3 linked regions of the Eleftheria terrae genome follow. The protein of the gene in region 1 binds, or shares a complex with, the protein of each later gene. Links are inferred from orthologs where the notes say so. Each region holds a gene or a part of one and is shown on either strand. Other genes may lie near its edges.

What was found.
Region 2: the proteins of N7L95_RS21125 (region 1) and N7L95_RS03780 are in contact, whole or in part, in a cryo-EM structure (PDB 9GE8), measured with the Escherichia coli proteins. The link is inferred for Eleftheria terrae from one-to-one orthologs.
Region 3: the proteins of N7L95_RS21125 (region 1) and N7L95_RS03775 are in contact, whole or in part, in a cryo-EM structure (PDB 9GE8), measured with the Escherichia coli proteins. The link is inferred for Eleftheria terrae from one-to-one orthologs.

The regions. Positions count from the first base shown.
Region 1 is NZ_CP106951.1:4,738,434-4,748,614, reverse strand. What follows is about bases 3,097-6,207. They hold N7L95_RS21125 (ABC transporter permease), read right to left. Parts: upstream 5,863-6,207; coding sequence 3,331-5,862; downstream 3,097-3,330. Other genes in these bases: N7L95_RS21120 (dioxygenase family protein), read left to right, coding at 6,038-6,207; N7L95_RS21130 (GGDEF domain-containing protein), read right to left, coding at 3,097-3,148. In the rest of the region: N7L95_RS21145 (group II truncated hemoglobin), read right to left, coding at 1-165; N7L95_RS21140 (M48 family metalloprotease), read right to left, coding at 176-1,519; N7L95_RS21135 (MinD/ParA family protein), read right to left, coding at 1,615-2,424; more of N7L95_RS21130, read right to left, coding at 2,429-3,096; more of N7L95_RS21120, read left to right, coding at 6,208-6,886; N7L95_RS21115 (DUF938 domain-containing protein), read left to right, coding at 6,953-7,561; N7L95_RS21110 (BMP family ABC transporter substrate-binding protein), read right to left, coding at 7,599-8,693; N7L95_RS21105 (lysozyme inhibitor LprI family protein), read left to right, coding at 9,064-9,504; N7L95_RS21100 (adenosine deaminase), read right to left, coding at 9,575-10,181.
Region 2 is NZ_CP106951.1:816,540-823,275, reverse strand. What follows is about bases 3,768-6,736. They hold N7L95_RS03780 (arylesterase), read right to left. Parts: upstream 5,596-6,736; coding sequence 4,939-5,595; downstream 3,768-4,938. Other genes in these bases: rlmB (23S rRNA (guanosine(2251)-2'-O)-methyltransferase RlmB), read left to right, coding at 6,303-6,736; N7L95_RS03775 (ABC transporter ATP-binding protein), read left to right, coding at 5,594-6,283; phbB (acetoacetyl-CoA reductase), read left to right, coding at 4,047-4,784; N7L95_RS03790 (acetyl-CoA C-acetyltransferase), read left to right, coding at 3,768-3,940. Also shown: peptidoglycan editing factor PgeF, read left to right, coding at 1-581; N7L95_RS03800 (hypothetical protein), read right to left, coding at 501-797; phaC (class I poly(R)-hydroxyalkanoic acid synthase), read left to right, coding at 979-2,691; more of N7L95_RS03790, read left to right, coding at 2,759-3,767. UniProt on the Escherichia coli protein: TesA is a multifunctional esterase that can act as a thioesterase, lysophospholipase and protease.
Region 3 is NZ_CP106951.1:808,768-818,740, reverse strand. The notes cover bases 1-2,903. They hold N7L95_RS03775 (ABC transporter ATP-binding protein), read left to right. Parts: upstream 1-1,058; coding sequence 1,059-1,748; downstream 1,749-2,903. Other genes in these bases: N7L95_RS03765 (SIR2 family NAD-dependent protein deacylase), read left to right, coding at 2,510-2,903; rlmB (23S rRNA (guanosine(2251)-2'-O)-methyltransferase RlmB), read left to right, coding at 1,768-2,499; N7L95_RS03780 (arylesterase), read right to left, coding at 404-1,060; phbB (acetoacetyl-CoA reductase), read left to right, coding at 1-249. Outside these bases: more of N7L95_RS03765, read left to right, coding at 2,904-3,256; upp (uracil phosphoribosyltransferase), read left to right, coding at 3,336-3,968; N7L95_RS03755 (glycerophosphodiester phosphodiesterase), read left to right, coding at 4,163-5,377; N7L95_RS03750 (DUF302 domain-containing protein), read left to right, coding at 5,488-5,943; N7L95_RS03745 (chromate transporter), read right to left, coding at 5,975-6,508; N7L95_RS03740 (chromate transporter), read right to left, coding at 6,505-7,137; N7L95_RS03735 (D-2-hydroxyacid dehydrogenase family protein), read right to left, coding at 7,200-8,210; N7L95_RS03730 (penicillin acylase family protein), read left to right, coding at 8,411-9,973.

The sequences.
Region 1 (10,181 bases):
CGAGCCCTCGAGCGTGGTGGGATGCAGCGCGCGCAGCTCGGCCCAGGCCGGCTCCAGCTCCATCAGGTCGTAGAACCGGTCCACCAGCTCGCGCACCTTGGGCTCGCCGCCCAGCAGGTCGAAAGCCGAGACGGCCGGCTCGCCGCGGTCGTTCACATCTTCCAAGGACATCTCACTACTTCAGGTAGCCCCAGGCCTTCAGCCGGTTGGCCGAATAGCTGGCGGCGTCGCCACGCTGCGTCATGCGCAGGTAGCTGTTGTACTGGCGCGCGGCGCGCGCCTTGTCGCCCATCCCCTCGAGCGACACGCCCTTCAGGAAGGTCACGCCCGGGTCCCCCGGCAGCAGCCGGTCGAAGGCGTCCAGGTCCTCGTACGCCCGCTCGGGCTGGCGCGCACCGAGCGCCAGCACGCCGGCCAGCTTGCGGGCCTGCGCCTCCTGGGGGTACACGGTCTTGGCCGCGTCGGCATAGCGGCGCGCCTCCTGGGTATTGCCCTGCGCCTGCAGGCACTGCGCCATGCGCAGGTTGGCAGCGTAGTCCTGCGGGGTGCGCTTGAGGGCGCTGGCGAACTGCGCCTGCGCGTCGCCATGCGCCTTCTTGGCCATGGCCGTCTCGCCGTTCTTGCAGGCGTCGATGGTGGGCTTGATGCGCCGCAGGCCGGCGGTGTGGTCCATGAAGCGCTCACGGCCGGCGGGCGCGCCCTTGGTCGCGCCGTAGCGGGTCTCGGCCAGGCGCTGGGCGGTGTCGCGCCGCTCGGTGCTCATCGGGTGGGAGGAGAACATCGTCTCCAGCAGGCTGGGGGTTTCCTTCTGCTGGTCGACCAGGATCTGGTGCAACTGCGTCATGCCGGTGGCCGGGTAGCCGGCCCGGGTCATGTACTCCTGCCCCAGCGCGTCGGCCTCGCGTTCGTTGTCGCGCGAGTAGCTCGACAGCAGCGCGCTGGCGCCGATCTGGCTGCCCAGGCCGGCGAGCGCGCCCCATTGCGAGCTGGACACCGCCACGTTCAGGCCCGTCACCACCGCCTGCGCCACCATCGCCTGGCCCTGGCGTTGCGCGGCATGGCGGGCGTTGACGTGGCCGAGCTCGTGGCCCAGCAGCGCGGCCAGCTCGGACTCGTCGTGCAGCTCCGACATGATGCCGCGGGTCACGCCCACCGCCCCGGCCGGGAAGGTGTAGGCGTTCACATAGTTGGCGTTCAGCACGCGGTAGGAATACGGCATCTGCTGCCGGTGCGACTGCTGGTGCAGGCGCTGGCCGACGTCGGCCACATAGCGGTTGACCCCACCGTCCTGCACCGAGCCGAGGTCTTGCGAGAACTGGTGCGGCGCCTGCTGCTCGTCGATCTGGCGCTCCTGCGCCTCGCTGAGGCCGACAACGATGCTCTGGCCCGTCACCGGCGAGGTGGCGCAGCCCTGCAGCAGGGCCACGCCGGCCGTGCTGGCGCCGAACAGCCACAAGGTATCGCGCCGGGTCAGCCGGTTGCGGTGCAGGCGCGTGGCCAGGTCATGCGGAACGTCCATGGAACCTCCCTGAGAAACAGACGGCGCCATTGTAGGAAGGCGCGGCGGCGCCGCCATCGCCCGCAACGGGGGAGGCGGCGGCTGGCTGCCCGGCCTCAGGGCCGGTCGCTCGGCGTGTCGATCTTTGCGGCGATGGCCTTCACGCCCTGCGCGGCCGCCGAGCCGGGCAACAGCTCCAGCAAGAGCTGGCGGCGCTGCACCGCCTCGCGCACCGACGGATCGAGCGGAATGTCGCCCAGGTGCGAGAGCCGCACCGGGTCGCCACCCGGTGTGGAGACGAACCGGTCCACCACGTTCTGCAGCTGCTGCGCGATGGCCTTGCCGTCACCCGGGCGCGCCACTTGGTTGATCACCAGGCGCAGCATGCGGCGGCGCTGCTGGGTGGCCAGCACCTTGATGGTGGCATAGGCGTCGGTCAGCGAGGTGGGCTCCGGCGTCGCCACCACCGCCACTTCGTCAGCCAGCGACACCGCATACAGCACCACGTCGGAGATGCCGGCGCCAGTGTCGAGCAGCACATAGTCGTAGCGCGGCACCAAGGTTGCGATGACGGACTGGAACTTGTCGCGCACCTCGGGCGTGAGGCGTGAGTACTCCACCAGCCCGGAGCCGGCCAGCAGCACCGAGAAGCCGCCCGGCGCGGCCAGCACCGCTTCATCGAGCGAGGCCTTGCCGGTGAAGACGTCGTGCAGCGTGATCTTGGGGAAGAGGTTCAGCACCACGTCGAGGTTGGCCAGGCCCAGGTCGGCATCCAGCACCAGCACCTTGTGCCCGCGCTTGGCCAGGCCCGCGGCCAGGTTGGCCGAGACGAAGGTCTTGCCGACGCCACCCTTGCCGCTGGTGATCGCCACCACCCAGGCCTTCTTGCCGCCGTCCGAGCCGGTGGATGCTGAGCGGGCGTTCATAGGTTCATTCATCGCTCGGTTCCTCCTGCATCTCGCCGGAGGTGGTGACCCCAAACAGCATGCTCTTTTCTTCGGCGCTCACGCTGCTGATGGCGGCCTGCTCCAGGCAGACGCGGTTGCGGCCCTCGCTCTTGGCGCAATACAGCTGCAGGTCGGCACGCTCCATCCACAGCGACACCGAAGAGCGCACCCACTGTGGCGCATAGGCGCCACCGACGCTGGCGGTGATGTGTGCCTCGAAGCCCGAGGTCAGCTTGACCGGACGGCCCTCGATGGCCGAGCGCATGCGCTCGGCCACCGCCTGGCCGAAGGTCGGCTGGCAGTTGGGCAGCACGATCGAGAACTCCTCGCCGCCGTAGCGGGCCACCGTGTCCATCGGCCGCACGCATTCGCTCAGCCGGCGGCCGACGGCCTGGATCACCTGGTCGCCGGACTCGTGGCCGTGCGTGTCGTTGATGCGCTTGAAATGGTCGATGTCGATGATCAGCAGCAGTGCCGATTCGCCGGTGCGGGCGACGCGGTCGATCTCGCGCTCCAGCACCGCGCGGAAATGGCGCCGGTTGGTCAGCCCGGTGAGTGCGTCGCGCAGCGACATGTCGCACAGGCCGTCGAGCACGGCCTGCAACCAGGCCGCCAGCGGCCCGTCGTCGCGGTGCGGCAGCGGGTAGCCCCCCTGCTGCAGCAGCGTCAGCGCCTGTTCGAGCATCAGCTCGTCCAGGTTCACCACAGAAGAAGCAGGCGGGAAATCCACAGTGCAGTCAGGGAAAAGGTGGGCTGAGTCTATCAGCGGGCCCGGGGGTGGCACGGCGGCGAAAAAGGCCGCCTCCGCCCCCTTGTTCGCTGCTTATCGGAAGACCCTCCGGGAAACTGAAGGGCGAAGCGGCAAATTTTTCAGTCAGGCCGGGTTCAGGCGGCAGCTTTTCGCAAAGTCTCCACCACCGGGCGGCGCAGCACCTCGCGCAGCCCCCACCAGCCGGCGGCGAGCGCCAGCAGCGCACCGGACAGCGCACCGGCCAGCGGCACCCACAGCGCGGCGTTCCAGCTGAAGTCAAAGACGTAACGCGCCAGCGCCCAGCCCACTGCCGCTGCAGCCAGCGACGCCAGCAGCCCCGCCAGGGCACCGACGCCGAGCAGCTCGGCGCGCTGCACCTGCACCAGCAGCGCGCGGCCGGCTCCCATCGCCCGCATGATCGCGAATTCGCGCGAGCGCTGCTCCCGGGTGGCCACCACGGCAGCAAACAGCACCACCAGCCCGGCAGCGAGGGTGAAGCCGAAGAGGAACTCCACCGCGCGGATCACCTGGTCCAGCACCCGTTGCACCTGGCCCAGCGAGGCCGACACATCGATGCTGGTGATGTTGGGGAAATCGCGGCTCAACCGGTTGTCGAAGCCGGCACCGGCGGGCGCCTTGAAGGCGGCGATGTAGGTGGTCGGCACGTCGGCCATGCGGGCGGTGGGGAACATCACGAAGAAGTTCACCCGCATCGAGGCCCAGTCGACCTTGCGCAGGCTGGTGATGCGGCCTTCGCTGGCCAGGCCGGCGATGTCGAAGCGCAGGCGATCGCCCAGCTTCAGGCCCAGCGTCTCGGCCAGGCCGACCTCCACGCTCAGGCCATCCGCTTCATCCGGCACCCAGCGGCCGGCGGCCAGCTGGTTGTGGGCCGGCATCTCCGCCGCATGGCTGAGGTTGAACTCGCGGTCCACCAGGCGCTTGGCACGCGCCTCGGCATAGTCGCCCGCGCCGACCTCGCGGCCGTTGATGGCCACCAGCCGGCCACGGATCATCGGGTACCAGTCGTAGCGCTGCACGCCAGCCTGGCGCAGCGCCTGCTGGAAGTCGGCGCCCTGCTCGGGCTGGATGTTGATGACGAACCGGTTCGGCGCATCGGGCGGCGTGGCAGCGCGCCAGCTGCCGATCAGGTCGGTACGCAGCAGCACGAGCAGCACCAGGGCCAGCAGGCCGACCGCCAGGGCCGAGACCTGCAGCACCGCGAAGCCGGGGCGGGCGCACACCTGGCGGGTGGCCAGCACCAGCCAGCGAGGTGCTCCCGCCTCGGGCACCGCGCGGCGCAGTACATGCACCGCCAGCCAGGCCAGCAGCGCGAAGACCAGCACCGCCGCAGCGAAGCCGCCCACCGCGATCAGGCCCAGCTGCAGGTCGGACGAAACGGCCAGCAGCAAGCCGGCGAAGCCGAGCGCCCCGGCAGCCAGCACCAGCAGCGAAGCCGGCTTCAGTTCGCCGACATCGCGCCGGATCACCCGCAGCGGCGGCACCCGCGCCAGCTGCAGCACCGGCGGCAGGCCGAAGCCGAACAACAGGGTCAGCCCGACGCCCAGGCCGAACAGCGCCGGCCAGGCGCTGGCCGCCGGCAGGGCCGTCTCGACCAGGCCGGCCAGCAGAACCACGAACGCATGGTGGACCGCGAAGCCGAGCGCCACCCCCAATCCACTCGCCAGCAGGCCCACCGCGGCGAACTCCAGGGCGTAGCTGAGGGCGATGGTGCGCTGCGACTGGCCCAGCACCCGCAGCATCGCGCAGTCGTCCAGGTGGCGGCTGGCGAAGTCGCGCGAGGCGATGGCCACCGCCACCGCGGCCAGCAGGGCCGCCAGCAGCGCCACCAGGTTGAGGAATTTCTCGGCCCGGTCGAGCGTCTGGCGCATTTCGGGGCGGCCGGACTCGAGTGACTCCACCCGGGCGCCGCGCAACCTGGTGGCGGCGATCTCGGCTTCGGCCCAGCGGGTGTAGGCCTGCGCGTCGGCATCGCGGCCATCGGCGGCGGCCACCGCCAGGCGATAGGTCACCCGGCTGGCCGGCTGGATCAGGCCGGTGGCCGGCAGGTCGGCCTCCTGCAGCAGGACCCGGGGCGAGAAGCCGAGGAAGCCGGCGCCGCGGTCAGGCTCCAGCGTGAGGATGCGGTCGATGCGCAGGCGGGCATCACCGAGCAGCAGCGCATCGCCCACCTTCAGCTGCAGCGCTTCGAGCAGGCCCGGGTCCACCCACACGCTGCCGCGCGGCGGAATGTCACGCACGGGGTGCCCCGGCTGCTCGAGGTCGCGGCTGACCTGCAGGGCCCCGCGCAGCGGGTAGCCGGGGCTGACCGCCTTGACCGACACCAGGCGGCTGGCGCCTCCCTGCGCCTCGTCGGCGCGTGCCATGCTGGGGAAGGACACGGTGGTGGCGGTGGCCAGCCCGAGGGCACGGGCGCGTTCCACGAACCCGGCCGGCGTCGGCGTATCGGTGGCCAGGATGACATCGCCACCGAGCAGCTGGCGGGCATCGCGCGCCAGCCCGATCTTGAGTCGGTCGGCGAAGAAGCCGACCGCCGTCAACGCGGCCACCGCGAGCATCACTGCCACGATGAGCAGGCGCAGTTCGCCGCTGCGGAAGTCGCGCACGGTCTGGCGCCAGGCGAGCAGGAAGGTGTTGGCGTGGAACATGGTGAATGGGCAGACGGTCGGCACGGGCAAGCCGCGAACAGTAGCGCATGCGACAACGGCTGCCAAACGGCAGGGGATTGCCCGGCGCGGACTGCGGCGCGGCCGGCGAGCCATTTGAACGCTGTGTTCAAGCCATCGCAACGGACCACCGTCTGCCCGGTGCTGCAATGGCTGCATGAAGACCGCCACCTCCCTGCCACCCCTGTTCGTCTCGCACGGCTCGCCCATGATCGCGCTGGAGCCGGGCGCCACCGGTGCCTTCTTCGGCCGCCTGGGCCAGGCCCTCGACCGTCAGTTCGGCCGCCCGCGGGCGGTCCTCGCCATCTCGGCGCATACCGCAACCCGGCAGCCGGTACTGCTCGGCGCTGCGCAGCATGAGACGGTGCACGATTTCGGCGGCTTCCCGCCACCGCTGTACGCGCTGCGCTATGACGCGCCCGGGGCGCCGGCCCTTGCCGCCCAGGCGGCCGGCCTGCTGCAGGCGGCCGGCATCAGCGTGCAAGTGCGGCCCGAGGGCGGGCTGGACCACGGCATCTGGACCGCGCTGATGCACCTGTGGCCCGAACCCGACGTGCCGGTGCTGCCGCTGTCGCTGATGCCACACGCCACACCGGCCGAGCAGTTCGCCATCGGCGCGGCGCTGGCACCGCTGGGCGACGATGGCGTCCTGCTGCTCGGCACCGGCAGCATCACCCACAACCTGCGCCTGCTGTCGTTCGGCGGGCCGGTCGAAGGCGTGCCGGAGCGGCCGGAATCGGCCGCCTTCCGCCGCTGGGTGCTGGAGCGTTCAGCCGCCTGCGACTGGGCGGCGCTGTTCGACTACCGCCGGCAGGCACCCCATGCAGCGCTGATGCACCCGACCGACGAGCACTGGCTGCCCTTCTACCCACCGGCCGGTGCCGGTGGCCGCAACCATGCGCCAGTGCGCCTGCACGAGGGCGTGACGTTTGGCGTGCTGGGCATGGACGCCTATGCCTTCGGCCCGCAGGCCGCGGCACTCGCCCGGGCACTGCAGGCAGCGTGATAGCGGCGGCGGCGCCGCCGCGGGCCACCGCCCCGGGGCAGGCGCCGCGTCTTGCACAATGCCGGCATGCCGATGCCCGATGCCCGCCGCCACAGCCCCGCCGCCGAGCGCAATGCGGGCCCCATCCTGAGCGTGCTGCAGGAATGGCTGCCGCCGGCCGGCGGCAGCGCGCTGGAGGTGGCCAGTGGCACCGGCCAGCATGTGGCCTGCTTCGCGGCGGCCCTGCCGGGATGGACCTGGCAGCCGACCGACTTCGACCCGGCCGCCCTGCCCTCCATCGCCAGCTGGACCGAAGGCCTGCCCGGGGTGCTGCCGCCACGCCAGCTCGACGTGACCGCGAGCGACTGGGGCCTGCCCCGCTACGACCTGCTGTACTGCGCCAACATGATCCACATCGCTCCGTGGGCCGCCTGCCTGGGCCTGCTGCGCGGTGCGGCCGCCCACCTGCAGGCCGGCGGCCGGCTGGTGCTGTACGGCCCCTACCGCATCGACGGCCAGCACACTGCGCCCAGCAATGCCGCCTTCGACACCGAGCTGCGCCAGCGTGATCCGGCCTGGGGCGTGCGCGACCTGGGCGAAGTGCGGCAGGCGGCGCTCGCCCACCGGCTGGCACTGGTGCAGCAGCGCCCGATGCCGGCCAACAACCTCTGCCTGCTGTTCCAGGCGGCCGCGTGAAGGCCGCCGTCGCACGTTGCGGCCGTGCCTGCGGCGCTCAGCGCTTGGGGAAGGCGCCGACCACGCCTTCGACGTAGTAATCCATGGCCGAGATCGCGGCCTCGTCCATCTCGCCGCCGGCCAGGCGCTGCCGCCCTTCGTTGTCGACGATGCGGCCCGAGAAGGGGTGGAAGACGCCCGACGCGATGGCCTGCCCGCGGGCGCGCACCAGCGCCACCACGTCCGGTGGCACGCGCGGATGGAAAGGCGCCAGCTGCACCATGCCGTCCTTCAGCCCGCCCCAGGCCGGCGAGGCGCTCCAGCGGCCGTCGAGCACCGACTGCGCCACCCCGGTGTAGAAGCGGCCCCAGTGGTGCGTGACGGCGGTCAGCTGGCCCTTGGGTGCCAGCGACCGCATGTCGCTGTGGTAGGGAATGCTCATCACGCCCTGCTCCTCGGCCGCCTGCACCGCGGCGGTGGACGCACTGTGGTGGGTGATGACATCGGCCCCCTGGTGGACCAGCGTGACGGCCGCGTCGCGTTCCCGCGCGGGGTCGAACCAGTTGTTCAGCCACACCACGCGCAACTGGGCCTTGGGGTTCGCGGCCCGCATGCCGAGCGCGAAGGCGTTGATGCCCTGCACCACCTCGGGCACCGGGAAGCCGGCCACATAGCCGGCCGTGCCGGTCTTGCTCATGCGCCCCGCCACCAGGCCAGCCAGGTAGCGGCCCTCGTAGAAGCGGGCGTTGTAGGTGGCCACGTTGGGCGCCGTCTTCCAGCCGCCCATGTGCTCGAACTTCACCGCGGGGAAGTCGCGCGCCACGCGCAGCGTGGGCTCCATGTAGCCGAAGCTGGTGGTGAAGATCAGCTGCACGCCCTGCTGGGCCAGGTCGCGGATGACGCGCTCGGACTCCGGGCCTTCGGCCACACCCTCGACATGGCGGGCCACGACGCGGCTGCCCAGCGCCTTCTCCATCTCCAGCCGGCCCAGCTGGTGCTGGTAGGTCCAGCCCGCTTCGCCCACCGGGCTGACGAACACGAAGCCCACCTTCAGCGGCACCGGCTTGGCGCCCTGCGCCAACGCGGCGGCCGGCAGCAGGCAGGACAGGGCCAGCCCGAAGCGGGCGGCGACATGGCGAAGAGCTGGGGACATGGCGATCCGGAGCGATGCAGGGGAAGGAAACGCCACAGGATACCCAAGCGGCGCGCATCGGGGAGTGTCGTCTCCCTCCGCACGTCGGGCCTTGCCCTGGCTCAGCCAGGCAGCGCGCGGCAGGCGGGAGACGGCACCCCCCCGCCAAGGGGAGCGCGTCGGCCCCTCGCCATCGGCACAATCGCGCGGCTCGCGGCTCGCGGCTCGCGGCTCGCGGCTTGGGGCTTGGGGCTTGGGGCTTGTGCCCGGCGCCCACGGAGCGCTCGGGCCGGCGAGCTTCAGGCGTCTCCCCTGGCCGCCATCCCGCAGGACGGCGCCGCCATTGCGCAAGGAAGCACCAGCGAAAGAAAGAATGAAAGGAAGCCGGACGATGCTCCCGGTGAACTGGAAGGCCACCCTGGCCTGCCTGCTGTATCTGCTGCATGGCCTGGCTTCGGCCGGTGAACTCGCGGCCGAACCTGACACCCGGCAGGCATGCGGCCACCACTCGCAAGCCGGCATGCGCGACTGCCTGGCCGCGCTGGCCGACGACAGCACCAGCGCCTTGCGGCAGGCCGAAGCTCGTGCACAAGCCGCGCTGCAGCGTTGGGACGAGGACGCCCGCTACGTCGCAGCCGCCACCGCCCGGCTGGCAGCCGCAGCCCGGGCCTTCGGGCGCTACCGCGAAGCACAGTGCGGCTGGGCCGCTTCGCTGCGCGGCGGCGCAGCGGGCAATGCCCGCGAGATCACCCGCCTGGCCTGCGTCGTCGAGCTGAACCGCGGGCGGGTCCGCCAGCTCGACACCGCCATGGCGCCACTGCCCGCCCGGTAAGCGCCCACCCCGGCCGCTTCTCGGGGCAGCAGCCAGGGCGCCGGCGCACTTGGCTGCGGTATCCCGCGGCTCAGCGGAACTCGTCGAACAGCTGGTCCAGCCGCTCGATCCAGCGCGCCTTGTCCTCGGCGCTGGCGAAGCTCGCCTCGAAGCTGTTGCGGGCCAGCGTGTAGGCATGGCTTGCGTCGAGTGGCAGCGCAGCGAAGGTTTCGAGGTAGTTCTGGTTCAGGTAGCCGCCGAAGTAGGCGGGGTCGTCCGAGTTGACGGTGGCCACCAGGCCGGCCGCCAGCAGCTCGCCCAGGTTGTGCTGGTGCATCTCGCCGAACACGCGGAGCTTGATGTTCGACAGCGGGCACACCGTGAGCGGCACCCGCTCCTGGGCCAGGCGGCGCACCAGTGCCGGGTCTTCGACGCAGCGCACACCGTGGTCGATGCGCTCGACCTTCAGCACATCCAGCGCATTGCGGATGTACTCGGGCGGGCCCTCCTCGCCGGCATGGGCCACCAGGTGCAGCCCCAGTTCGCGGCAGCGGGCGAAGACGCGGGCGAACTTCTCGGGCGGATGGCCGCGTTCGCTCGAATCGAGGCCCACGCCGATGAAGTGCTCGCGGTAGGGCAGCGCCTGCTCCAGGGTCTGCAGCGCCTCGTCCTCGCTGAGGTGGCGCAGGAAGCACAGG
Region 2 (6,736 bases), 3.9 Mb from region 1 along the record:
AGGCGGCCGACGCCGCTGCCTCCGCCGCCACGATCGATGCCGACGCTGCCTTCACCACCGAAGCCGGCCTGGCCTGCACCGTGATGGTGGCCGACTGTCTGCCGGTGCTGTTCGCGGCGCCGGGCGGCCGCGGGGTGGCCGCCGCGCATGCCGGCTGGCGCGGGCTGGCCGGCGGGGTGCTGGAGGCGACGATTGCCGCCCTCTGCCAGGCCGCAGCCTGCCGCCCTGGCGAGCTGGTTGCCTGGTTGGGTGCGTGCATCGGCCCGCGGCATTTCGAGGTGGGCGACGACGTGCGCACCGCTTTCCTCGGCGAGGCCGTCGCGCCCCTTGGGTGCGAAGTGCCGCAAGCCGCCGGGGAGGGGGGCGCTGCGTCGCGCTTCACCGCGGGGGGGCGTCCCGGCAAGTGGCTGGCCGACCTGGCCGGGCTGGCCCGTGACCGCCTCGCTGTCGCCGGCGTGCAGCAGGTCAGTGGCGGCCACTGGTGCACGGTGGAGGAGGGCTCACGCTTCTTCTCGTTCCGGCGCGACCGGGTCACCGGGCGCATGGCCGCGGCCGTCTGGATCGGAGGCAGCCCCGGATGACGCCGCCCGCGCCGCGTCACGCGCCTCGCGTTCAGCCTGCAGGCGCTCCTTGCGGCGCTGCGGCGTGCCCAGCAGGTAGGTCACGAGCGCCACTGGGCCCACGCCATACAGCAGGAAGGTGAAGATCGCCCCGAGCACCGTGCCCTGCGTGCTGGTCGCTTCCGCGATCGACATCATCAGGACGACATACAGCCAGGTGATAGGAATCAGATACATCAAAAGCACCGCGCAGCGGCCTGCTGGTTTCGGCAGACTGGGTTGACACGCCCCAGGGAGGCGACACGATTATGAAGCCGCCGCGCCCGATTGCCGGGCCACGGTGTACAAACTGGGCGTGAGCCGCCCGATTCCAGCCATCCCCATTCCCGAGGAGACGATGAAGCAAAGCGCAAGCCCCATGCAGCCCGCCACATCCCCCTTTGGCGGGCCTTTCGGCGCCCTGTTCGGCACGCCACCCGGCGGCTTCGGTGCCGGCAGCCTGGCCACCCCCTTCGGGGAGGCCTTCGCCGCCCTGGGCCAGCTGAAACTGCCGCTGAACGGCTGGGCCGAGCTGCAGGCCGACTACCTGCGGGAGGCGGCGCGGATCTGGAACGACGCCGTGGCCCAGCCCGGCGCCTCGCCCCAGCCGTTGCGGGACCGGCGCTTCGCCGCCGCCGACTGGTCGGGCAGCCCTGGCGCGGCCTATGTCGCCGCGATGTACCTCCTCAATGCCCGCACCCTGCTCAAGCTGGCCGACAGTGTCGAAGCCGACGAGAAGACGCGCCAGCGCGTGCGCTTCGCGGTGCAGCAGTGGATCGACGCTTCGGCGCCCAGCAATTTCCTGGCCTTCAACCCCGAGGCGCAGCGCAAGGCGCTGGAAACCGGCGGCGAGAGCATCGCCCAGGGGCTGCGCCACCTGCTGCAGGACCTGAAGCAAGGCCATTTGTCGCAGACCGACGAGAGCGTCTTCGAGGTGGGACGCAACGTCGCCACCACCGAGGGCAGCGTGGTGTTCGAGAACGAGCTGTTCCAGCTGATCGAATACAAGCCGCTCACCGCCGAGGTCCACGAGCGGCCGTTGCTCATCGTGCCGCCGTGCATCAACAAGTACTACATCCTCGACCTGCAGCCGGACAATTCGCTGGTGCGCTATGCCGCCGAGCAGGGCCTGCGGGTCTTCCTGATGAGCTGGCGCAATGCCGACGAGAGCATGGCCCACCTCGGCTGGGACGACTACATCGAGCAGGGCGTGATCCAGGCCATCCACCTGGCGCAGGAGATCAGCGGCAGTGAACGCATCAACACCCTCGGCTTCTGCATCGGCGGCACCCTGCTCGGCACCGCACTGGCCGTGCTCGACGCACGAGGCGAGAAGGCCGCCAGCAGCATGACGCTGCTGACTGCCTTCCTGGACTTTGCCAACACCGGCGTGCTGGACCTGTTCATCGACGAGGCCGGCGTGCAGGTGCGCGAGCGGTCCATCGGCGCGCAGAGCCCCACGGGCGGCGGCCTGCTGCGAGGCCAGGAGCTGGCTGCCACGTTCTCCTTCCTGCGCCCCAACGACCTGGTGTGGAACTATGTCGTCGGCAACTACCTGAAGGGAGAGACGCCACCGCCTTTCGACCTGCTGTACTGGAACTCCGACAGCACCAACCTGCCGGGGCCCATGTACTGCTGGTATCTGCGCAACGCCTACCTCGAAAACCGGCTGCGCGAGCCCGGACGGCTGCAGGTCTGCGGCGTGCCGCTGGACCTGGGCCGCATCGACGCACCGGCCTTCGTCTACGGCTCGCGTGAAGACCACATCGTGCCGTGGGACGGCGCCTATGCCGCCACCCGGCTGCTCAAGGGAGACCGCCGCTTTGTGCTGGGCGCCTCCGGCCACATTGCCGGCGTCATCAACCACCCTGCCAAGAAGAAGCGCAGCTACTGGAGCAACGACCAGCTGCCGGACCAGTCCGCCGACTGGCTGGCCGGCGCCACCGAGCATCCTGGCAGCTGGTGGACGATGTGGGCGGACTGGATCCGCCCGCACTCTGGCAAGCTAGTTGCAGCCCCCCGCGCCCAGGGCAATGCGAATCATCCACCGATCGAAGCCGCGCCCGGCCGCTACGTCAAACAGAAAGCCTGACCGCGGCCGGCCGGCGCCCCGGCGGGCGCCGCGCGATCGCCAACCGACTCACCAAGGAGCCCAAGCCATGACAACCGATATCGTGATCGTTTCCGCTGCCCGTACCGCCGTTGGCAAGTTCGGCGGAGCGCTGTCCAAGACGCCGGCCGCCGAGCTGGGTGCCACCGTCATCACCGAGGTGCTCAAGCGCGCCGGCCTGCAGGGCGAGCAGGTCGACGACGTGATCCTCGGCCAGGTGCTGCAAGCGGGCTGCGGGCAGAACCCGGCGCGTCAAGCTGTGATTAGAGCCGGCTTGCCGCACAGCGTGCCTGCGATGACCATCAACAAGGTCTGCGGTTCCGGCCTGAAAGCCGTGATGCTCGCAGCGCAGGCCATCCGCGACGGCGATTCCGACATCGTCATCGCCGGGGGCCAGGAGAACATGAGCCTGTCGCCTCACGTGCTGCTCAACTCCCGCGAGGGCCAGCGCATGGGTGACTGGAAGATGATCGATTCCATGATCACCGACGGTCTTTGGGACGTGTACAACCAGTACCACATGGGCATCACCGCCGAAAACGTGGCCAAGCAATATGGCATCACCCGGGAGCAGCAGGACGAGCTGGCCCTGGCCTCGCAGATGAAGGCCGCGGCCGCCCAGGAGGCCGGCCGCTTCAAGGACGAGATCGTGCCGGTCACCATCCCTCAGAAGAAGGGTGACCCGCTGCGCTTCGAGGCCGACGAATTCATCAACCGCAAGACCAACGCCGAAGCACTCGCAGGCCTGCGGCCGGCCTTTGACAAGGCGGGCAGCGTGACGGCCGGCAATGCCTCGGGCATCAACGACGGTGCGGCCGCGGTGGTGCTGATGACGGCGGCCAAGGCGCAGGCGCTGGGCCTGAAGCCGCTGGCTCGCATCGCGTCCTATGCAAGCGCAGGTGTGGACCCGGCCTACATGGGCATGGGCCCGGTGCCGGCGGCCCGCAAGGCGCTGCAGCGGGCCGGCTGGCAGGCGGCCGACCTCGACCTGCTGGAGATCAACGAAGCGTTCGCGGCCCAGGCCTGTGCAGTGCACAAGGAAATGGGCTGGGATACGAGCAAGGTCAACGTCAACGGCGGGGCCATCGCGATCGGCCACCCCATCGGCGCCTCGGGCTGCCGCATCCTGGTCACGCTGCTGCACGAGATGCAGCGCCGCGATGCCAAGAAGGGCATTGCCTCTCTGTGCATCGGTGGTGGCATGGGCGTCGCACTGACCGTCGAGCGTTGAACCCCGACACAGACGCCGGAGCCAGGCAGGGAGAACACCGGTTGACCGGCCCCGCCCCCGGAGCGAGCCTGGCCCTCGGCACCCGCTTTTCACCAAGGAGTAGGACATGACTCAGAAGGTTGCTTACGTCACCGGCGGCATGGGTGGCATCGGCACCGCGATCTGCCAGCGCCTGCACAGGGATGGCTTCACCGTGATCGCCGGATGCGGCCCCAGCCGCGACTACGTGAAGTGGCTCGACCAGCAGAAGGAGCTCGGCTACAGCTTCCATGCCTCGGTCGGCAATGTGGCCGACTGGGAGTCCACGGTCGCCGCGTTTTCGAAGGCGCGCGCCGAGCATGGACCGATCGACGTGCTGGTCAACAACGCTGGCATCACCCGGGACCGCATGTTCCTGAAGATGAGCCGTGAGGACTGGGATGCGGTGATCGACACCAACCTCAACAGCATGTTCAACGTCACCAAGCAGGTGGTGGGCGACATGGTGGAGCGGGGCTGGGGCCGCATCGTGCAGATCTCCTCCGTCAATGGCGAGAAGGGCCAGGCCGGGCAGACCAACTATTCCGCCGCCAAGGCCGGCATGCACGGCTTCACCATGGCGCTGGCGCAGGAGCTGGCGGCCAGGGGTGTCACGGTCAACACCGTCAGCCCCGGCTATATCGGCACGGACATGGTGCGCGCCATCAAGCCCGAGGTGCTGGACAAGATCGTGGCCACCATCCCGGTCAAGCGGCTCGGCACGCCGGACGAGATCGCGTCCATCGTGTCCTGGGTGGTCTCGGAAGAGGCGGGTTTTGCCACCGGCGCCGATTTCTCGGTCAACGGTGGCCTGCACATGGGCTGACATCGGCTGGGGCGGCTGGCGGTCCGCCGCGAGGCAAGGCGGGCCGGTCTGCCTGCCGCGTCCTCACGCAAGGCCGTCTGCCCCAGCAGGGCAGGCGGCCTTCTTCGTCATGGGGCCTGGATCGGCAGCGCGACGGGCTGCGCCGGCGTGCTGCCTAAGGTTCCAGCAGGCGCTGCAGGGCCGGCCAGACGTTGTCCAACATCAAGGCCTGGGCGCGCTCATTGGGGTGGATGCGGTCCGCCTGGAACAGCTCGGTGCTGTTGGCGGCATCCCCCACACCTTTGAGAAAAAACGGCACCAGGGCCGCCTGCCGGGCCTGCGCCACCTTGGCATAGACCGCTGCGAAGCTCTCGGCATAGGCCCGGCCGTAGTTGGGCGGCATCTGCATGCCCAGCAGCAGCACCTTGGCGCCCGCCTCTTGTGCGTCGCGGGTCATTTCGCCGAGGTTGGCCTCGGTCATGCTCATCGGCAGGCCGCGCAGGGCGTCGTTGCCGCCGAGCTCGAGCACCACGTGCGTCGGCCGGTGCTGCTTCAGCAGGGCCGGCAGGCGGGAGCGGCCACCGGAGGTCGTGTCGCCACTGATGCTGGCGTTGATCACGCTGGCCTGCGGGCGGGCGGCCGCCAGCTGGCGCTCGAGCAGGGCCACCCAGCCTTTGCCGCGGGTCAGGCCATACTCGGCCGACAGGCTGTCGCCCACGACCAGCACCTTCACCGGGGCGGCGGCTCGTGCCCCTGCAGGGCTTTGCGCCAGCACCGCGCTGGCCAGGCCAAGCAGGATAAAGTGGCGGCGTTGCTGGAAGACTGGAACCATGAGTGAACCCATCATTGAGGTGGAGCGTGTCACCAAGCAGGTGCGCGACTCCACCGGTGTGCTGACGATTCTGCACGATATCGACTTCACGCTGGCCCGCAAGGAATCGGTGGCCATCGTCGGCGCCTCGGGCTCCGGCAAGTCCACCTTGCTCGGCATCATTGCCGGCCTGGACACGCCGAGCCAGGGCACGGTGCGCCTGGCCGGCCGCGACCTCTTCGCCATCGACGAGGACGCACGAGCCGCCTTGCGGGCCGAGCAGGTCGGCTTCGTGTTCCAGAGCTTCCAGCTGATGGGCAACCTTACCGCGCTGGAGAACGTCATGCTGCCGCTGGAGCTGCAAGGCCGGGCCGACGCTCGCAAGGCGGCGGCCGAGATGCTGCAGCGGGTCGGCCTGGGCGAGCGGCTGGGCCACTATCCGCGGGTGCTGTCCGGCGGCGAGCAGCAGCGGGTGGCTCTGGCCCGCGCTTTCGTCGTGCAGCCGGCGGTGCTGCTGGCCGACGAGCCGACCGGCAGCCTGGACTTTGCCACCGGCGAGAAGGTCATGCAGCTGATGTTCGACCTCAACCGGGAGCACGACACCACCTTGGTGCTGGTGACGCACGATCGCACCATCGCGGCGCGCTGCGACCGCCAGATCCGCATCGAAGCCGGGCGGGTCGCCGCAGCGGCTACCATCGCGGCATGAAATTGCCGAGTTCCCCCCGATGAGCGCCAAGGTCCTGTTTGGCTTCCATGCCGTCACCGTGCGGCTGAAGACTGCGCCCCAGTCCATCCATGAGATTTATGTCGACGCCGGCCGGCGCGACCAGCGCATGCGCCAGTTTGTCGCCCGTGCGCAGGAAGCCGGCGCCCGCCTGGTCGACAGCGACGACGACCGCCTGCACAAGCTGTGCGGCACGCACCGCCACCAGGGTGTGGTGGCCAAGGTCGAGCCGGTCGCGCAGGTCAAGTCGCTGGACGACCTGCTCGACAGCATCGAGGAGCCGCCCCTGCTGCTGGTGCTGGACGGCGTGACCGACCCCCACAACCTGGGCGCCTGCCTGCGCGTGGCCGACGGTGCCGGCGCCCATGCCGTGATCGCTCCCAAGGACCACGCCGTCGGCATCAACGCCACGGTGGCCAAGGTGGCCAGCGGTGC
Region 3 (9,973 bases), 3.9 Mb from region 1 along the record:
ATGGCGCTGGCGCAGGAGCTGGCGGCCAGGGGTGTCACGGTCAACACCGTCAGCCCCGGCTATATCGGCACGGACATGGTGCGCGCCATCAAGCCCGAGGTGCTGGACAAGATCGTGGCCACCATCCCGGTCAAGCGGCTCGGCACGCCGGACGAGATCGCGTCCATCGTGTCCTGGGTGGTCTCGGAAGAGGCGGGTTTTGCCACCGGCGCCGATTTCTCGGTCAACGGTGGCCTGCACATGGGCTGACATCGGCTGGGGCGGCTGGCGGTCCGCCGCGAGGCAAGGCGGGCCGGTCTGCCTGCCGCGTCCTCACGCAAGGCCGTCTGCCCCAGCAGGGCAGGCGGCCTTCTTCGTCATGGGGCCTGGATCGGCAGCGCGACGGGCTGCGCCGGCGTGCTGCCTAAGGTTCCAGCAGGCGCTGCAGGGCCGGCCAGACGTTGTCCAACATCAAGGCCTGGGCGCGCTCATTGGGGTGGATGCGGTCCGCCTGGAACAGCTCGGTGCTGTTGGCGGCATCCCCCACACCTTTGAGAAAAAACGGCACCAGGGCCGCCTGCCGGGCCTGCGCCACCTTGGCATAGACCGCTGCGAAGCTCTCGGCATAGGCCCGGCCGTAGTTGGGCGGCATCTGCATGCCCAGCAGCAGCACCTTGGCGCCCGCCTCTTGTGCGTCGCGGGTCATTTCGCCGAGGTTGGCCTCGGTCATGCTCATCGGCAGGCCGCGCAGGGCGTCGTTGCCGCCGAGCTCGAGCACCACGTGCGTCGGCCGGTGCTGCTTCAGCAGGGCCGGCAGGCGGGAGCGGCCACCGGAGGTCGTGTCGCCACTGATGCTGGCGTTGATCACGCTGGCCTGCGGGCGGGCGGCCGCCAGCTGGCGCTCGAGCAGGGCCACCCAGCCTTTGCCGCGGGTCAGGCCATACTCGGCCGACAGGCTGTCGCCCACGACCAGCACCTTCACCGGGGCGGCGGCTCGTGCCCCTGCAGGGCTTTGCGCCAGCACCGCGCTGGCCAGGCCAAGCAGGATAAAGTGGCGGCGTTGCTGGAAGACTGGAACCATGAGTGAACCCATCATTGAGGTGGAGCGTGTCACCAAGCAGGTGCGCGACTCCACCGGTGTGCTGACGATTCTGCACGATATCGACTTCACGCTGGCCCGCAAGGAATCGGTGGCCATCGTCGGCGCCTCGGGCTCCGGCAAGTCCACCTTGCTCGGCATCATTGCCGGCCTGGACACGCCGAGCCAGGGCACGGTGCGCCTGGCCGGCCGCGACCTCTTCGCCATCGACGAGGACGCACGAGCCGCCTTGCGGGCCGAGCAGGTCGGCTTCGTGTTCCAGAGCTTCCAGCTGATGGGCAACCTTACCGCGCTGGAGAACGTCATGCTGCCGCTGGAGCTGCAAGGCCGGGCCGACGCTCGCAAGGCGGCGGCCGAGATGCTGCAGCGGGTCGGCCTGGGCGAGCGGCTGGGCCACTATCCGCGGGTGCTGTCCGGCGGCGAGCAGCAGCGGGTGGCTCTGGCCCGCGCTTTCGTCGTGCAGCCGGCGGTGCTGCTGGCCGACGAGCCGACCGGCAGCCTGGACTTTGCCACCGGCGAGAAGGTCATGCAGCTGATGTTCGACCTCAACCGGGAGCACGACACCACCTTGGTGCTGGTGACGCACGATCGCACCATCGCGGCGCGCTGCGACCGCCAGATCCGCATCGAAGCCGGGCGGGTCGCCGCAGCGGCTACCATCGCGGCATGAAATTGCCGAGTTCCCCCCGATGAGCGCCAAGGTCCTGTTTGGCTTCCATGCCGTCACCGTGCGGCTGAAGACTGCGCCCCAGTCCATCCATGAGATTTATGTCGACGCCGGCCGGCGCGACCAGCGCATGCGCCAGTTTGTCGCCCGTGCGCAGGAAGCCGGCGCCCGCCTGGTCGACAGCGACGACGACCGCCTGCACAAGCTGTGCGGCACGCACCGCCACCAGGGTGTGGTGGCCAAGGTCGAGCCGGTCGCGCAGGTCAAGTCGCTGGACGACCTGCTCGACAGCATCGAGGAGCCGCCCCTGCTGCTGGTGCTGGACGGCGTGACCGACCCCCACAACCTGGGCGCCTGCCTGCGCGTGGCCGACGGTGCCGGCGCCCATGCCGTGATCGCTCCCAAGGACCACGCCGTCGGCATCAACGCCACGGTGGCCAAGGTGGCCAGCGGTGCGGCCGAGACCATGCCCTACTTCATGGTGACCAACCTCGCCCGCACGCTGAAGGAACTGCAGGAGCGCAACATCTGGGTCATCGGCACCTCCGACGATGCACCCAAGACCCTCTACCAGGTGGAGTTGAAGGGGCCGGTCGCGCTGGTGCTCGGTGCCGAAGGCGCCGGCATGCGGCAACTCACCCGCAAGACCTGCGACGAGCTGGTGAGCCTGCCGATGCGCGGGGCGGTCGAGAGCTTGAACGTCTCGGTGGCCAGCGGCATCTGCCTGTACGAGGCGCTGCGCCAGCGTGCTTGAGGCCACGCCCATGTCCGCCCTGGAAACCGCCCGCGGCTGGCTGCAGCAGGCCCGCCGCCTGTGCGTGCTGACCGGCGCCGGCATGTCGGCCGAGAGCGGCGTGCCGACCTTTCGCGATGCGCTGGGCGGCCTGTGGGCTCGCTACGACCCGCAGCAGCTCGCCACCGAGGCGGGCTTTCGCGCTGACCCACAGCTGGTGTGGGACTGGTACGCCGCGCGCCGCGAAGGCGTGGCCCGTGCCGAGCCGAATGCCGGCCACCGCGCGCTGGCCGACTGGCAGGCCCGGCACCCCGGCCGCCTGAGCCTGGTGACCCAGAATGTGGACGACCTGCACCAGCGCGCTGGCAGCAGCGACGTCATCTGCCTGCACGGCGCGCTGTTCGCCAACCGCTGGCTGGACGCCTGCCGCCACCTGCCCGCCGGCGCCGAGGCGGAGGACACCCGGCGCGCGGAGCCCGGGCGTCCACCGCGCTGCGGCGTCTGCGGCAACCTGGTGCGGCCCGGGGTGGTGTGGTTCGGCGAGGCCTTGCCCGGCCAGGCGCTACAGGCGGCCGAGGATGCGGCCGGCGACTGTGACCTGATGCTGGTCGTCGGCACCGCCGGCGCCGTCTATCCCGCAGCGGGGCTGCCGGCGCTGGCACGCCAGGCGCAGGCCCGGGTGGTGATCATCAACCCCGCGCCGAGCGAGCTCGACGGACTGGCACACCTGGTGATCCGTGCGAAGGCCGCCGAGGCCTTGCCGCCGCTGCTCGCCTGATCAGGGCCTACACTGCCGGTATCCACCGATCCATTTCATTTGTTCTGCCGGGCCGCATCCGCGGACCGGCCCATGCACCATGCCTGTCATTGAAGTCAAGCACCCCCTCGTCAAGCACAAAGTCGGCCTGATGCGCGAGGCGGAGATGTCCACCAAGAAGTTTCGCGAGCTGACCGCCGAAGTGGCCCGCCTGCTGGCCTACGAGGCCACCGCCGACTTCCCGCTCGAAAAGACGCTGATCGACTGCTGGAGTGGTCCCACCCAGGTCGATCAGATCAAGGGCAAGAAGGTCACCGTGGTGCCGATCCTGCGCGCCGGCCTCGGCATGCTCGACGGTGTGCTCGACATGATCCCCAACGCCAAGATCAGCGTGGTCGGCCTGTCGCGCAACCACGATACCCTGCAGCCTGAGCATTACTTCGAGAACTTCGTCGGTGACCTGGGGGCCCGCACGGCCCTCATCATCGATCCGATGCTCGCCACGGCCGGCTCCATGATCGCGACGGTGGACCTGCTCAAGCGCAAGGGCTGCCAGGACATTCGCGCACTGGTCCTGGTGGCGGCGCCCGAGGGCGTGCGTGCGCTGGACCAGGCGCATCCGGACGTGCGCTGCTGGACCGCCGCCATCGACAGTCATCTGAACGAGCAGGGCTACATCATTCCGGGCCTGGGCGACGCCGGCGACAAGATCTTCGGCACCAAGCAGGAATGACTGCCGCCCGGCGCCGGCCGGTGCCCGGGCGCTGAAGCGGGTCCTGCACATCGCAAGAAACACCGGGCCGGCAGGCGCCCGACGGCGATCGCCCGGGCGGGCGGCAAGCCTTGTGCGCAGTGCGCGCGGTCAACACACTGTCACTATCCGCCGTCACACTACTGTCTCCAGGCAAAACCCAAGGAGACAACACAGTGCGCCAGCTCACGTTCGCCGCCGTCCTCGGCCTCACCACACTCACGCTGCTTGCCTGCGGCGGTGGTGGCAGCAGCGGTGACAAGGATCCCGGCACGCCCGTGCCCGGCATGCAGCCCCAGTCCTACCCCCTCGTCACCGGCCACCGCGGCGCAAGCGGCTACCTGCCCGAGCACACGCTGGAAGCCTATGCGAAGGCCATCGAGATGGGGGCCGACTTCATCGAGCCGGACCTGGTGTCCACCAAGGACGGTGTGCTGGTGGCCCGCCACGAGCCGAATATCACCGACACCACCGACGTGGCCGACCACCCGGAGTTCGCCGCGCGCAAGCGCACGGTGGCGGTGGACGGCGTCGACGTCACCGGCTGGTTCGTGAGCGACTTCAACTTGGCCGAGCTGCGCACGCTGCGCGCCCGCCAGGCCATGGCCGACCGCGACCAGAGCCACAACGACCTATATCGCATCCCCACCTTCGACGAAGTGATCGAGCTGGCGAAGGCCAAGGGCCGCGAGACCGGCCGCACCGTTGGCGTCTACCCGGAAACCAAGCACCCGACCTGGCACCAGCAGCAGGGCCTGCCGCTGGAAGACAAGCTGCTCGACTCGCTGCAGAAGGCCGGCTGGAACCATGGCGACGCGCCGGTGTTCATCCAGTCCTTCGAGCAGGGCAATCTGAAGGCGCTGCACGCGAAGACGAGCGTGAAGCTGGTGCAGCTGGTCGACGCCAACGACCAGAACCCCGACACCGGTGAGATGGACCTCAGTGCGCCTTACGACCGGCCTTATGACTGGACCGCCAGCGGCCGCACCGGCAGCCAGGACACCTTTGCCTGGCTGCTGACGGACCAGGGCCTGGACGAGGTGAAGACCTATGCCTACGCCATCGCGCCATGGAAGCGCTACCTGGTGAAGGTGCGCTCGACCCTCGACAGCCAGGGGCGCAAGGTGGACGTCAACGGGGATGGCCGCTACACCGATGCCGACTACACCGCGGTGGCCGACGACCGCATCGTCAAGGCGGCCAAGGCCCGCGGGCTGCAGGTGCACACCTGGACCTTCCGCAGCGAGCCTTACCGCCTGTCGGCGAGCTACCAGGGCGACCCGGCGGCCGAATACCGGCAGTTCTTCGAGCTGGGCGTGGACGCGGTGTTCAGCGATTTCCCGGACCAGGCGGTGAAGGCGCGCGATGCCTTTGTGGCCGGGCGACGCTGAGCTCCGGGTTTCCATGGGGCCGTGGTTCACACAGCTTTACACGGCCTGGCTTGAAACGCCGAGGCCGCCAGCAGATCCTAGTTCAGACCATCTCACTTGGAGCGTCCCGCATGAGCAAGACCTTCCGTTTCTGGATGACGGGCTGCGTGGCTGTGGTGATGGCCGCGGTCAGTGCCGAGCTGGCCGGCGCGAAGTCACTGCGGCCGCTGGCCGCGATCGAGAGCAAGTACGGCACCTCCGAGACCCTGCGCAAGATCGAGTCCGCGGCCGAGGGCAGGGGCTATACCGTCTTTGCCCGCGTGGCAGGGCGCGGGCCGGCTGGTGAGGCGCTGCCGTCCACTGCGCTGGTTCTGGGCTCTGTGGACGGTGTTACGCCGGTGTTGGTGGACGAGTCGGGCCGCTCGATCGATGCTCCGCTCTCGCTGCTCATCGTGGGCTTGCCGGACGGGCGCACCGAGGTCCGCTTCTTCGACGCGAGCCGCTATGGCCAGCTGGCGCCCGGCAGCGACCCGGCACTGGCCGAGGTCGCCCGGCTGCGCAGCGTGCTCGACAGCGCACTGGCGTGAGCCCGCCGCCGCAGGAGGCAGCCCTGCCGCCTCAGACCCAGCCGGCCATGCCGACCACCGCGCCGGCGGCCACCATCCACATCGGGCTCAGCCGGGTCTTCAGCATCACGCCGACCGTCAGCAGGACCATGGCCACCGCGCCAAGGTCGTGGCGGCTCGGCTCGGAGAGGATCCAGCCGGTGGCCAGCAGCAGGCCCACGGTGATCGGTGTCATGCCTTCGGTGAAGGCCCGCACGCCTCGGGTGTCGCGCCGCTGATGGCGCCAGCGCGTGGCCCACAGCGCCAGCGTGGTGGACGGCAGCAGCATGCCGAGCATCGTGGTCGCCGCACCAGCGGCGCCGGCCACGTTCCATCCGAGCACCGCCACGAAAAGGATGTTGGGCCCCGGTGCCGCTTGCGCCAGGGCGATGGAGGTGGTGAACTGCGCATCGCTGAGCCAGCCGCGCTCGAGCACCAGATAGCGGTGCATGTCGGGCGCGGTCGTGATGCCGCCTCCCACGGCCAGCAGCGACAGCACCAGGAAGTGACCGAACAGGCCCAGCAGGTCGGAGGCTGGCAGGCTCATGGCTTGGACCTCCGCCAGGCCAGCACCATCGCCAGCGGGCCCAGGCAACCCAGCACCCACAGCAGCGGCCAGTGCAGGACGGCCACCAGCAGCACCGTCAGTGCCGCCAGGCCGAAGGCGAGTTCGCGCCCCAGCGCCGACTGCTTCAGGGTGCCGACCAGCTTGATGCCGGTGGCGAGGATCAGGCCCGCAGCCACCGCCCCCATGCCGCGCAGCGCCCCGGCGACCAAGGGGTGCCGGGCCAGCTCGGCATATACCGCGGCCGCCGCGAGCACCACAATGAGCGGCGCGGCCAGCATGCCGGCGAGCGAGGCGAAGGCCCCGCGGGCGCCGAAGAACCGGTCGCCGATCATCAGCGAGAGGTTCACGATGTTCGGGCCTGGCAGCACCTGGGCCACCGACAGCAGTTCGACGAATTCCTGCTTGGCAAGCCAGCGCCGCCGTTCCACCAGTTCCCGCTGGGCCACCGGCAGCACGCCGCCGAAGCCCTGTAGCGCGAGCCGAGTGAAGGCCCAGAACAGCTCGGCCGGCGAAGCCGGGCGGGGGGGCGGTGTGCCCCCGGGGGCCGGGGACTCGGGGTGGGGCGGTGCAGCAGAGGCAGCGTCCTGGGCAACTTCTGGGACGGGCATCCCGTCAGTGTAGCCAGGGCCGAGCCGGCCGTCTGCCGGGCCGGGGCGGTCCAGGGCGAGGCTCAATGGCGGATGACTTTCAGCGCATCGGGGTTGACGATGTTGCTGGGCGTGCCGTTGATGAAGTTGATGACGTTCTCGAAGGCGGCGTTGAAGTACAGCTCGTAGCTGTCCTGCTCGACATAGCCGATATGCGGGGTGCACACCGCGTTTTCCAGCCTCAGCAGGGGATGGCCTTGCAGGATCGGCTCGCTTTCGAAGACATCGACCGCCGCCATGCCGGGGCGGCCGCGGTTGAGGGCGCTGACCAGGGCGTTCTCTTCCAGCAGCTCGGCCCGCGAGGTGTTGACGAAGAGGGCGTTCGGCTTCATGCGCAGCAGGTCGTCGAGCCGCACCAGGCCGCGGGTCGAGTCCACCAGGCGCAGGTGCAGCGAGACGACGTCGCTGGCTTCGAACAGGGCTTCGCGGGTGAAGGCGGCGTCATAGCCGTCCGCCTGCGCTTTGGCGCGCGAGCTTTCGCTGCCCCAGACCAGCACCTTCATGCCAAAGGCCCGGCCGTAGCTGGCCACCAGCTGCCCGATCTTGCCGTAGCCCCACAGGCCCAGCGTCTTGCCGCGCAGCACCATGCCGAGCCCGAAGTTGGGCGGCATGGAGGCGGACTTCAGGCCGGACTGCTGCCAGGCCCCGTGCTTGAGGTTGCCGATGTACTGCGGCAGCCGCCGCATGGCGGCCATGATGAGTGCCCAGGTCAGTTCGGCCGGCGCCACCGGTGAGCCGACCCCGTCGGCCACCGCGATGCCCATGCGGGTGCAGGCTTCCACGTCGATATGGGCGCCGACCCGCCCGGTCTGCGCGATCAGCTTCAGCTTCGGCAGCTTCTCCAGCAACTGGCGGGGAAAGTGGGTGCGTTCGCGAATGAGGACCAGCACGTCGGCGTCGCGCAGCCGGACCGACAGCTGGCCGATGCCCTTGACCGTGTTGGTGAAGACCTTGGCGTTGTAGCGTTCGAGCTGGGCGGCGCATCTGAGCTTGCGCACTGCGTCCTGATAGTCGTCCAGGATGATGATGTTCATGGCACTTCTTGCGGAGCACGCCCCCCGCCCGGTGGCGAGGCGGCGGCCCGAGTGGGCCTCATTCTGCATCTTTCCGCGCGGGCTGCCACCCGGAGGCAGCCTTGACCGCAGGGCCTGGCCCGGACTGGCCCGCCGGCCTGGCCATGAGGTACCCTCGCTGGTCCGAAGAACAAGCACCAGGAGGCTTGCCGGTGAAATGGATGCGCAGAGTGCTCTGGGCCATCGTCGCCCTGGTCGTGCTGGTCATTGGCGGCCTGTGGCTCTATATCCACCGGGCGCTGCCGCAGCAGGAAGGTGTGGTGGCGGTGCCTCGTCAGGCCCTGAAGGCGCCGGTGCGCATCACCCGGGATGCGCATGGCATCCCGACCATCGAGGGCGAGACGATGGCCGACGTGATGTGGGGCCTCGGCTTCGTGCACGCACAAGACCGGCTCTGGCAGCTGGAGCTGCACCGCCGCATTGGTGCCGGCCGGCTGGCCGAGGCGTTCGGTGAAACCGCCCTGGGCACCGACATCTTCCTGCGCAGCCTTGGCGTGCGCCGGGTGGCGCAGCAGCAGCTGCAAAGCGTCAGCGGCGAAGGCCGCGAGGCGCTGGAGGCCTATGCCGCCGGCGTGAACGCCTATGTGTCGCAGCACCTGAAGGCCCGTCCGCCCGAATTCCTGCTGCTGGGGCTGCAGCCGGGCCGCTGGGAGCCGGCCGACAGCCTGGCCTGGATGACCATGATGGCCTGGGACCTGGGCGCCAACTGGAACAACGAATTGCTGCGCTTGCGCCTGGCCCTGAAGCTGCCGCTGGAGCGCATCAACCAGTTGCTGCCGCCGTACCGCGGCGAGGCCCCGTTGCCGACCACCGACTACACCGAGCTCTTTCGCAGCCTGAAGGTCGATGCCGGCCTGGGCGAGCAGGCGCAGCGCTTCGCGCCGGAATCGGGCATCGAGGGGGTGGGCTCCAACAACTGGGTGGTGGCCGGCTCGCACACCACGTCCGGCCGGCCCCTGCTGGCCAATGACCCGCATTTGCGGCTGTCGGCGCCCGCTTTATGGTATTTCGCGCGGCTGCAGGCGCCGGGCTGGAAGGTGGCGGGGGCCACCATGCCGGGCGTGCCGGCGGTGGTGCTCGGCCAGAACGAGCACATCGCCTGGGGCTACACCAACACCGGCCCGGACGTGCAGGACCTGTACCTGGAGCAGCTGCACCCCGACGACCCGCAGCAATACCTGACGCCCACCGGCTGGGCCCGCTTCGACACGCACGAGGAGCAAATCGCCGTCAAGGGCGGCATGCCGCGGACCATCACGGTGCGCAGCAGCCGCCACGGCCCGGTGATCTCCGACGCGCCGGGGGCGGCAGAGGGCCTGACCGGCCCGCCGGCCCGGCCGGCCTTTGCACTGGCGATGCGCTGGACCGCGCTGGACGTGCCCAACACCACCTTCGAGGCCGGCCTGGCGATGAACCGGGCCCGCACGGTGGACGAATTCGTGGCCGCCTCCGCGCGGCACCTGGCGCCGATGCAAAACATGGTGGTGGCCGATGTGTCGGGCCGCATTGGCATGGTGGCCGCCGGTCGGGTGCCGGTGCGCGGGGCCCGGCATGACCTGCGCGGGCTGGTGCCGGCGCCCGGGTGGGACGCCAAGTACGACTGGACCGGCTACCTCGATGCGAGCCTGACGCCGCGCGAATTCGATCCGCCGCGCGGCTGGATCGCCACCGCGAACCAGCGCATCCACCCGCCGGACTATCCCCACTTCCTGACGAGCGAATGG